DNA from 4 places in the Pseudoxanthobacter soli DSM 19599 genome. Region 1 is predicted to be linked to each of the others. Evidence: riboswitches for the same ligand, from Rfam matches in the RefSeq annotation. Region 1 holds a riboswitch; each other region holds the start of a gene.
What was found. A riboswitch is a leader RNA that binds a small molecule or an ion and turns the genes downstream of it on or off. The one in region 1 is predicted to bind cobalamin.
Positions count from the first base shown of each region.

Region 2: linked by a shared signal. The riboswitch ahead of BUF17_RS17270 (energy-coupling factor ABC transporter permease) and the one ahead of BUF17_RS01040 (CbtB domain-containing protein) in region 1 are both predicted to bind cobalamin.
Region 3: linked by a shared signal. The riboswitch ahead of BUF17_RS11935 (ribonucleoside-diphosphate reductase subunit alpha) and the one ahead of BUF17_RS01040 (CbtB domain-containing protein) in region 1 are both predicted to bind cobalamin.
Region 4: linked by a shared signal. The riboswitch ahead of cobW (cobalamin biosynthesis protein CobW) and the one ahead of BUF17_RS01040 (CbtB domain-containing protein) in region 1 are both predicted to bind cobalamin.

Region 1 is NZ_FRXO01000001.1:248,386-250,577, forward strand. It holds gene BUF17_RS01030 (hypothetical protein) at 1-201, shown strand, start outside; gene BUF17_RS01035 (hypothetical protein) at 300-878, shown strand; cobalamin riboswitch at 1,010-1,225, shown strand; gene BUF17_RS01040 (CbtB domain-containing protein) at 1,353-1,541, shown strand; gene BUF17_RS01045 (CbtA family protein) at 1,554-2,192, shown strand, end outside.
Region 2 is NZ_FRXO01000008.1:31,972-34,163, forward strand. It holds gene BUF17_RS17265 (pyridoxal phosphate-dependent aminotransferase) at 1-200, shown strand, start outside; gene BUF17_RS17270 (energy-coupling factor ABC transporter permease) at 284-979, opposite strand; cobalamin riboswitch at 1,013-1,232, opposite strand; gene BUF17_RS17275 (winged helix-turn-helix transcriptional regulator) at 1,326-1,739, opposite strand; gene BUF17_RS17280 (SDR family oxidoreductase) at 1,917-2,192, shown strand, end outside.
Region 3 is NZ_FRXO01000004.1:386,047-388,238, forward strand. It holds gene BUF17_RS11935 (ribonucleoside-diphosphate reductase subunit alpha) at 1-923, opposite strand, end outside; cobalamin riboswitch at 1,046-1,259, opposite strand; gene BUF17_RS11940 (aldehyde dehydrogenase family protein) at 1,405-2,192, opposite strand, start outside.
Region 4 is NZ_FRXO01000002.1:333,614-335,805, reverse strand. It holds gene BUF17_RS05965 (DUF3734 domain-containing protein) at 1-408, opposite strand, end outside; cobalamin riboswitch at 557-816, shown strand; gene cobW (cobalamin biosynthesis protein CobW) at 970-2,019, shown strand; gene cobN (cobaltochelatase subunit CobN) at 2,067-2,192, shown strand, end outside.

The DNA.
Region 1 (2,192 bases):
CCGGAGGACTGCCTCGCCCTGTTCGCCGGGCAGCGGGCGGCGTTCGAGACGGCGGCGGCGGCCAAGATCGCGCGCCGCACGCTGGCGCCCGAGGCCAACTTCCATCTGGACAGCCGCGACATCCGGGCCGCCCTGGCCGGCGAGAACCGCCGGGACGGCGGCGCCAGCTCCTGCGTGGCGAAGTGGGGCCGCAGGCCCTGACCGGGCGCGGGCGCCCCGTGCCGGCGATTGCCAGCGTGAACGGGGCGGCCTACACTGCGCCGTCCGATATATTTGCCAGCGAAATTATAGGCTTACAGATGAAAGTGCAGAAGCTCGCCGTGCTGTCGGCCTTCCTGGCGGCGCCGTTCGCGATTTCGGCCCCCGCGCAGGCCGCCCCCGCCGTTCACTGCGCCTCCAACAGCCTCTATCTCGTCGCTGCGGTGGAACGGCAGGACTCGGTCGGCGAGCGGCTGATCGTGAAAAACAACGCTGCCGGCGCCAAGGCGGCCTGCAACGCGAAGATCGGCAAGTCGGACTTCGTGATCGGCTCCAAGGACGGCGAGGACGACGACGCCTATTATCTGCTGCGGCTCGAAGGCAAGTACCTGCTGATCGACGACGGGACCGGCCCGGACAGGACGCTGTTGATCTACGACCTCAGCCGCAAGGCGCGCGTGTTCACGGCGGGCTATTCGGAGGAGGACTTCGACGCCGACAGCAAGAGCGCCTCGTTCTGGATGAGCACCGAGCAGAAGCCGACCAAGCAGAACTGCAAGGACCTCGCCGAGATCAAGAAGAACGACCTGACGCCGGCCATCGAGATCCGCGCCACGTTCGACTTCACGACCGGCACCCTGTCGAAATCGACCCAGGCGCGCTGCGTCGCTCATCAGTAGAGCGGGCGGGCCGAGGCTTGCGGCGTCGCCTTTTTCCGAAAGCTGGCTCCCACTTCTCGGTCCAATGCTCCCGGTTCTGGCTGCGCATCGGATTTCCCGAAAACGGGTCCCACTTTTCGGTCCGATGCGGTAACGTGACGGCGACGACCGGTTCCGCAAGGATCAAAAGGGAACGCCGAAGGGAAGAGGCAGGCCTCGCGCCTGCCGGAGCCCCAGCGGCGGCTGCCCCCGCAACTGTGAACGGCGAGCCCGCCATCGCGAAACGGCCACTGGCATTCGTGCCGGGAAGGCCTGATGGCGGGCGATGACCCGTGAGCCAGGAGACCTGCCGGACGTCAGAAACCACCGACCGGGCGGGGTGTCCGGAGTGCGTCGCGGGTGGCACCGAAGGCTGGTTTTAGCGGCTTCCGGTGCACGATGTGGCCTCTCTCTCCTCAACCGGCTGTCTCTGCATTTGCCATGAGGAGAGAGCCAATGGCCTTCCATCAGACTTCCTCCGGTGCCGCGGCACCGGCGACGACCTCGCTGAGCATCGCCGTCCAGGCCGGCCTTGCCGTGCTGCTCGGCATCCTGATCCTCGGCACCGTGGGCTTTTCCCACGTCGAGGCCTTCCACAACGCCGCGCACGACACCCGCCACGCCAACGCCTTCCCCTGCCACTGAGGCAAGGCGCAGATGTCGATTTTCCGTTCGATCGTCTTCACGGCGGTCGCGGCCGGGCTTGTGGTGGGCCTGATCGTGACCGCCATCCAGCACTTCGGCGTCGTGCCGTTGATCCTGCGCGGCGAGGTCTATGAACAGGCCGCCGAAGCCGCCGCGCCCGTTGCGATGGCCGATAGCCATAGTGCTGAGGGCCATGATGCCCAAGGCCACGAAGGGCAGGGACAGGGTGGCCATGACCACGGCGCGGAAGCCTGGGAGCCAAGCCCCGGCCTTGAACGCAATGCCTTCACAGCCGCCGCCAACATCCTGACCGCCATCGGCTTTTCCCTTCTGCTCGGCGCGGCGTTCGCGCTGCGCGGCAAGGCCGTGACGTGGCGGGAGGGCCTGTTGTGGGGCCTCGCCGGCTTCGTGGTGTTCATGGTCGCCCCCGGCCTCGGCCTGCCGCCTGAACTGCCGGGAATGCCGGCGTCCGAACTCGGGCCGCGGCAGGCGTGGTGGATCGGAACCGTCGTCGCCACCGCAGCGGGGCTCGGCCTGGTCCTCCTGAAGCGGACACCGTGGGCGGCGGTCCTCGGCCTCGTGCTGATCGTCGCGCCCCATGTCGTCGGTGCGCCGGCGATGCTCGACGAGGCGACCAACGTGCCGGAATCG
Region 2 (2,192 bases), on a different contig from region 1:
ACGGCCATCTCATCGCCGACGATCTCGGGTTCGCGACCTACCTGCTCGAAGCCGCCCATGTCGGCGTGGTCCACGGATCGGCATTCGGCACGCCGGGCTATATCCGCATCGCCTATGCCGTGGACACGGAAACCCTGCGGGCGGCCTGCCGCCGCATCGAGACCGCTTGCGCCGCGCTGACGAAAAAGGCGGCGGCCTGAGCCGCCGCCTCTCGGGCGTCTGTCTTCGTCGGCTGGCACGTTCCGTTCGGATCGCAACGACCCGAACGGAACGGCCGCCGGCCTCAGGCCGGCTCGAACAGCCGGCGCTCGAACAGCGCATTGCCCTTCAGGCGATGCAGCGACTTCAGGCTGTGCAGCGACTTGGCGGCCGCGAGCACGCCGAGATCGACCAGCGGCTCGACGATGATGACGAGCATGTAGGCGCCGCCGAACGAGAAGATCGAGGCGGCGTTTTCGGCGGTGAAGCCCTGGCCGTAGAAGGCCCAGAACGCCACCCAGGCGACGATGCCGGCCTGATAGGACGTCGAAAGCGCCAGCGCCTGACGGTATTTCAGCTCAACATAGGGCGTGTCGGCAGCGATGATGCGCCGGCCGAGCGCGGACAGCGCGAACAGCGGCACCAGCAGCGTGGTGACGTTCATGCCGTATTGCGGCAGATCGAACGGCGCGAAGAACAGGCCCTGGATCAGGAGGCCGAGCGCGAGGCCGATGGCGGTGGGTGCGGCGCCGAGGATCAGGAACAACGTCGAGCCGAGGATGAGGTGCACCTCGGAAACGCCAACCGGATAGTGCGGCAGCACCTCGAAGAAGGCGAAGACGAGCGCGGTCGCGACCGCGCTGCGGCCGATCACGGACAGCGGGCCGCGCTCGCGCACCCCCTGCCAGGCGAGATTGAGCGCGTAGCCGCCGGCGGCGGCCGCCGTCACGTAGCTCAGCCAGATTTTGCCGTCGGCCACGAGGCCGGGTTCGATATGCATGGGTCTCTCCTTTGCCGTCTCACCCGACGGCGTGCTGGACACATGCGCAATGGCCGGTCTCCTGACTCGCGGGTCGTCACGCCTTTCCGCCTTCCCGGATGCCCGTTCGGCTCCCAGTGGCACGATGGAAAGACACTCGCCGCTCACAGTCGCGGGGGCGGTTGGGGCCCGGAACGCAGGTTCCTTCCCCATTCCCGTTTCATTCTCCGGCGGCGCCTGACCGCCGGGGAACACCATGCGCCCGGGCAGGGTTCGGGCATCCGGTGCACGGAGTCAACGGCCGTGGCGACGCAGCCCGGCCCGACAGGCCTCCGTTCACGCCGAAACGGCCGGGAAAGAGCCGGCATCAGCCCGCATCGAAGGCGCGGCGGGCGGCTTCCACCCGGGCGAGATTTTCCTCCGCCCAGATCCACACGCCGCAGAACGCCGCCCCGAGGCTCGCGCCGAGGTCGGTCAGGCGGTATTCCACCCGCGGCGGCACGACCGGATGCACGGTGCGCGTCACCATCCCGTCGCGCTCCATCTGGCGCAGCGTCTGGGTGAGCATCTTCTGACTGATGCCGGGCACGAGGCGCGCGAGCGCGGTGAAGCGCAGTTCGCCGTGCTCGGCCAGAACCTCCAGAAGCAGCATGGTCCACTTGTCGGCGACGCGGCCGATCAGCTCCGTCACCAGCGCCTCGACCCGTGGGTCGACCTCGGACGGCGGCACGCGCTCGGCGATCCTGCGGGCAGCGTCGATGGTGCGCTGGTCGAAAGGCATGCCGGCCATGAAGCGGCTCCCTCATCGCGGGAGACGGCCCCGCCTCCCCGTGTCGACGACCGGGCCAGAGCCCGTATCACTCTCTTTCAGGTAAGTATAATTCTTTCCGGTGCCTTCTTTCCAGCGGAGCGCGGCGACGTCAATTAAGGGACCCCGATCCCAACAGGAGAGCGAGCCATGAAGCTCAGCGGCAACACCATCCTGATCACCGGCGGCGGCTCCGGCATCGGCGAGGCCCTCGCCCACCGCTTCCACGACCTCGGCAATTCGGTGATCGTCGCCGGCCGCCGCCCCGAGGCGCTCGAGTCGGCCATCGCCGGCCGGCCGAACATGAGCGCGATGACGCTCGACATCGACAGCAGCGAGGCGATCGCGGACTTCGCCCGGCGCATCGTCGCCGAACACCCCGCCCTCAATGTCGTGATCAACAATGCCGGCATGATGCGGTTCGAG
Region 3 (2,192 bases), on a different contig from region 1:
TGCAGGAAATACCGGTCATAAAGGGTCTGCAGGCCGAGATAATCGAACTTGAGATCGCGCTCGGGCTTCAGCGCCGCGGCGAGACGGGCGAGATCGAACCGGCCGAGCTCTGGGTCGATCTGTTCCGCAACGATGCCGCGCCGGAGATAGGCGTGAAAATAATCCGCGTAGCGGACGGACATCTCCGCCTGGGTCGCTTGGTCCGGTCGGCCGCTCAGGAACGTGAGCGCTTCGCGCCGCAGGCGGTCGTTTAGGAGCCGGGCACTCGCCGCGGCGTAGTTCGGCTCCGTCTCGATCAGCGTGCGGGCGGCAAGAATCGGGGCGAGCGCGAGTTCATCCTCGCCGATGCCGTCATAGAGGTTGCGGCGGGTTTCGGCGAGAATCGTCACGACGTCGACGCCTTCGAGCCCGTCCGCAGCCTCGCGGACCAGTTCGCCGAGCCGCCCCTCGTCGAGTGGTGAAAGCGTCCCGTCCGCGTTTCTCGTTCGAAGTGCAGGCGCGGCCGTGGCCGAGGCGGCGCGGACAGCTGAGCGCTCCCGCGCGCGTTCCTCGCGGTAGAGCACATAGGCACGGGCGACCTTGTGGTGTCCGCAGCGCATCAGCCCGAGTTCCACCTGATCCTGGATGTCTTCGATATGGAAGGTGCGCCCGGTGCCGGAGCGACGGGTCAGGCTGGCAACGATTTGCGCCGTCAGGTCTTCCACGATGTCGTGGACCCGTCGCGAGGCGGCAGCGGTGTTGCCTTCGACCGCGAGGAAGGCCTTGGTGAGGGCGACGGTGATCTTGGAGGCATCGAACGGCGTCACGGCGCCGTTGCGACGAATGACCTGAAAGGCCGGTTCCGCGCCGTGCGGCCCGGAACTGGCCGGCGTTCTATTCCCGGCCCCGACTTCCGGCCGGATGGTTTCGACGATGAGCGACATCGGCTTCAAACCCCATTCTATGGGGGCAAAGGCCGAGCGGATGCACAAAGACGCGCTGCCGCGGGCGCGTGCCGCGGCGATCGCAATCCAAGCGATCCACCGGGACACCCCGCCCGAGGACGTTGCAACTTCAGGTCACGGCAGGTCTCCTGGCTCGCGGGTCGTCGCTTCCGTCCGGCCTTCCCGAAGCGCACGGGCTTCAGTGACGCAAAATGGACGGTTGGCTCACCGCTTACAGTTGCGGGGGCAGCTCCGGCATCGTCCGCTCTGCGGACCCACCGGATTCCCTCTTAGCCTTCGGACCATGTCCGAAGGACCGTGACGCCTAGATATAGCGTCTAAAACGAAATCAAAATCAACATCTGGAACGCGATATCCACCGGACCCTCTCTCACCGCTGGTTTCCAGGGCGTCGCCATGGATGAAGAGCGTGAGGCAGGGCCGGGCGCCTGTCCTTATCGCAGGCGCCCGGGCCCGCGCGTTATGTCACCCAGTGCTTCCGCTTGCCGATGGCGATGTGGACGGATTTAACCTCCGTGTATTCCTCGACACCCATCCGGCCGCCTTCCCGGCCGATCCCCGATTGCTTGAAGCCGCCAACGGGTTGCCCGGGGCCGCCGGCGATCGTGGTGTTCACCCAGGTCCGTCCGGCCTGGACGCCGCGCATGGCGCGCAGCGCTTTGTCGATGTCCTTCGTCCAGATGCTGGCACCGAGGCCGTAGGGCGAGTCATTTGCGATCTCCAGCGCCTCCCCGGCTGTCGAGAAGGTGATCATGCAAAGCACCGGCCCGAAGATTTCCTCCCGCGCTACCCGCATGTCGTTGCGCACGCCGGTGAGGAGCGTCGGCGCGATGAAGCGCCCGCCCGAGACCGCCACCGTGTTGCCACCGCAGGCGACCGTCGCACCCTCCTCCTCGCCGAGCTTCACGTAGCCGAGGATCTTCTCGCACTGCTGGTCGGAGACGATGGCGCCGAGTTGCGTCTCCGGGTCCAGGCAGTCGCCGATCCTGATCCGCGAGAGCTTGTCGAGCACGAGGGCCTGGAATCTCTCCGCCACCGTCTCCTCGACGATCAGCCGGCTGCCGCTGACGCAGCATTGGCCGGCGTTGAAGCAGAGCCCGAACGCGACGCCGTCGGCCGCGTCGTCGAGATCGGCATCGGCGAACACGATCTGCGGATTCTTGCCGCCGAGTTCGAGGCTCGCCTTCTTGAAATTGCTCGCGCTCGCCTTAAGCACCGCTTCGCCGGTGCGGGTCGATCCGGTGAACG
Region 4 (2,192 bases), on a different contig from region 1:
CTGCGGCGGCGGAAAGCGCGGTTCGAAGAAGCCGGGCTGGCCGAAGGCGAGCGCCGAGAACGACGACAGCTGATTGAACATGCTGCGCGCGGCGTCGCCCGAGGGGATGAAGGGCCACTGCACCCGGCTCGTGACCAGGTCCCAGAATGCGCGCAACTGGTCTATGCGCCGCTCGGGCGGGTTGCCGGCGATGATCGCGGAATTGATCGCGCCGATGGAAATGCCCGCGACCCAGGTGATGTCGAGACCGACTTCGGACAGGACTTCCGCGACGCCCGGTTGATACGACCCCAGTGCGCCGCCTCCCTGCAAGACCAGAACCACGTTCTTGTAGTTCGCCTCGACTTCCTTGCGGACCGCCGAGAAGTCTTCAACCGATTGCCGTTTGCCGGGCTTGAATTGGAACACCTAGGGCTCCTTCGATATTGGCGTGGCGGCGATGATAGCCACAAATATGTGTCAAATATACCCTGCTGCCGGGCCGCGGGCGAGGCGCCGCAGCCCGGCGCAAGGCTGCCGGGCGCGCGCGTGCGTTGACAAGGCCGGCCGGTGGCGCCTTAGTGGCCTTGCCGACGGTCCCGGTGGGCGAGAGCCTCCGGGTGAAAAGGGAATGCGGTCTGGACAGCGGTGCTGTCCGATGCCGCAGCTGCCCCCGCAACTGTAGGCGGCGAGCCCTCGCCAAGATGCCACTGGCGTTAGTGCCATCTCTTTAGAGGTGGAGCGGCCGGGAAGGCGGCGGGGGGCGGCGGACGGCGTCATGCGCCGGATCGCCGGAACGCCGCGAGCCAGGAGACCTGCCGCCGGCCGAACGATCGGGATGCGTGCCGGGCGGGGTGCCTCGGGATGCAGACGACGGCTGGACGTTCGGGCTCGGTGGTTGCCGGCCTCGCAACCGGCGTCGGTCCTTGACGCACCTCGCGACAAGATCGCCTCATCGGCGGCTGGCCCGGTGCGATCCGAAGGATGTCCATGCAAACCCTCGCGCGCATTCCCTGCACCATCGTCACGGGCTTCCTGGGCTCCGGCAAGACCACGCTGATCCGCCACGTGCTTGAGACCGCCCACGGCCGCAGGCTGGCGGTGATCGTCAACGAGTTCGGCGACGTCGGCATCGACGGCGAACTTCTCAAGGGCTGCGGCGACGAGACTTGCCCGGAAGAGAACGTGGTGGAACTCGCCAACGGCTGCCTGTGCTGCACGGTGGCCGACGAGTTCGCCCCGGCGATCGAGACCATCCTCTCGCGCCGCCCCGAGGTGGAGCATATCCTGATCGAGACCTCCGGCCTCGCCCTGCCGAAGCCGCTGGTGCAGGCGTTCCAGTGGCCGGAAATCCGCGGCCGGGTCACGGTCGACGGCGTCGTCGCGGTGGTCGACGGCGCGGCGCTGGCCGACGGCAAGGTGGCGGCCGACGAGGAGGCGCTGGCCCGCCAGCGTGCCGAAGATGCCTCGCTCGACCACGACGATCCGGTGGAAGAGGTGTTCGAGGATCAGCTCGCCTGCGCCGACCTGATCATTCTTTCCAAGACCGATCTTCTCGACGAGAACGGCCTGGCCCGCGCCCGCGCCGCCATCGACGGTGCGCTCGCCGAGAGTGGCGTCGATCGTCCGGTCGCCGTGGTGCCGGTCGCCGAAGGCCGCATCGAGGCCGCCGCGCTGCTCGGCCTCGGCGTCGGGGTGGAAGACGAGATCGAGAACCGCCGCACCCATCACGACGACGAGGAAGACCACGACCACGACGAGTTCGACAGCTTCGCCCTGCCGATCGGCGAGGTGTCCGATCCGGCCGACCTCGCCCGGCGCGTGGCGGCCGCGGCGGCGGCCGGTCCCGCGCTTCGCGTCAAGGGGTTCGCCTCGGTTGCCGGCAAGCCGATGCGCCTCGTGGTCCAGGGCGTCGGCACCCGCGTCGGCCACCATTTCGACCGGCCGTGGAAGGCGGGCGAGGCACGCGACGGCCGCCTCGTCGTCATCGGCCTGAAGGGGCTCGACCGCGACGCCGTCGCGCGCGCCCTCGCCGGCTGACGCCGAGAGACCGGCAAAGAGACCCCCGGCAAAGAGCCCCTGGCATCATGCACCTCATCGCCACCACCGCCCGCGGCCTCGACGAGATGACGGCTGCCGTCGATCTCGGCCAGACGCCGGGCGACGTGGTGGTGATGTCATATTCGGACGGCGAGCTGACCGCCCTCGGCGCC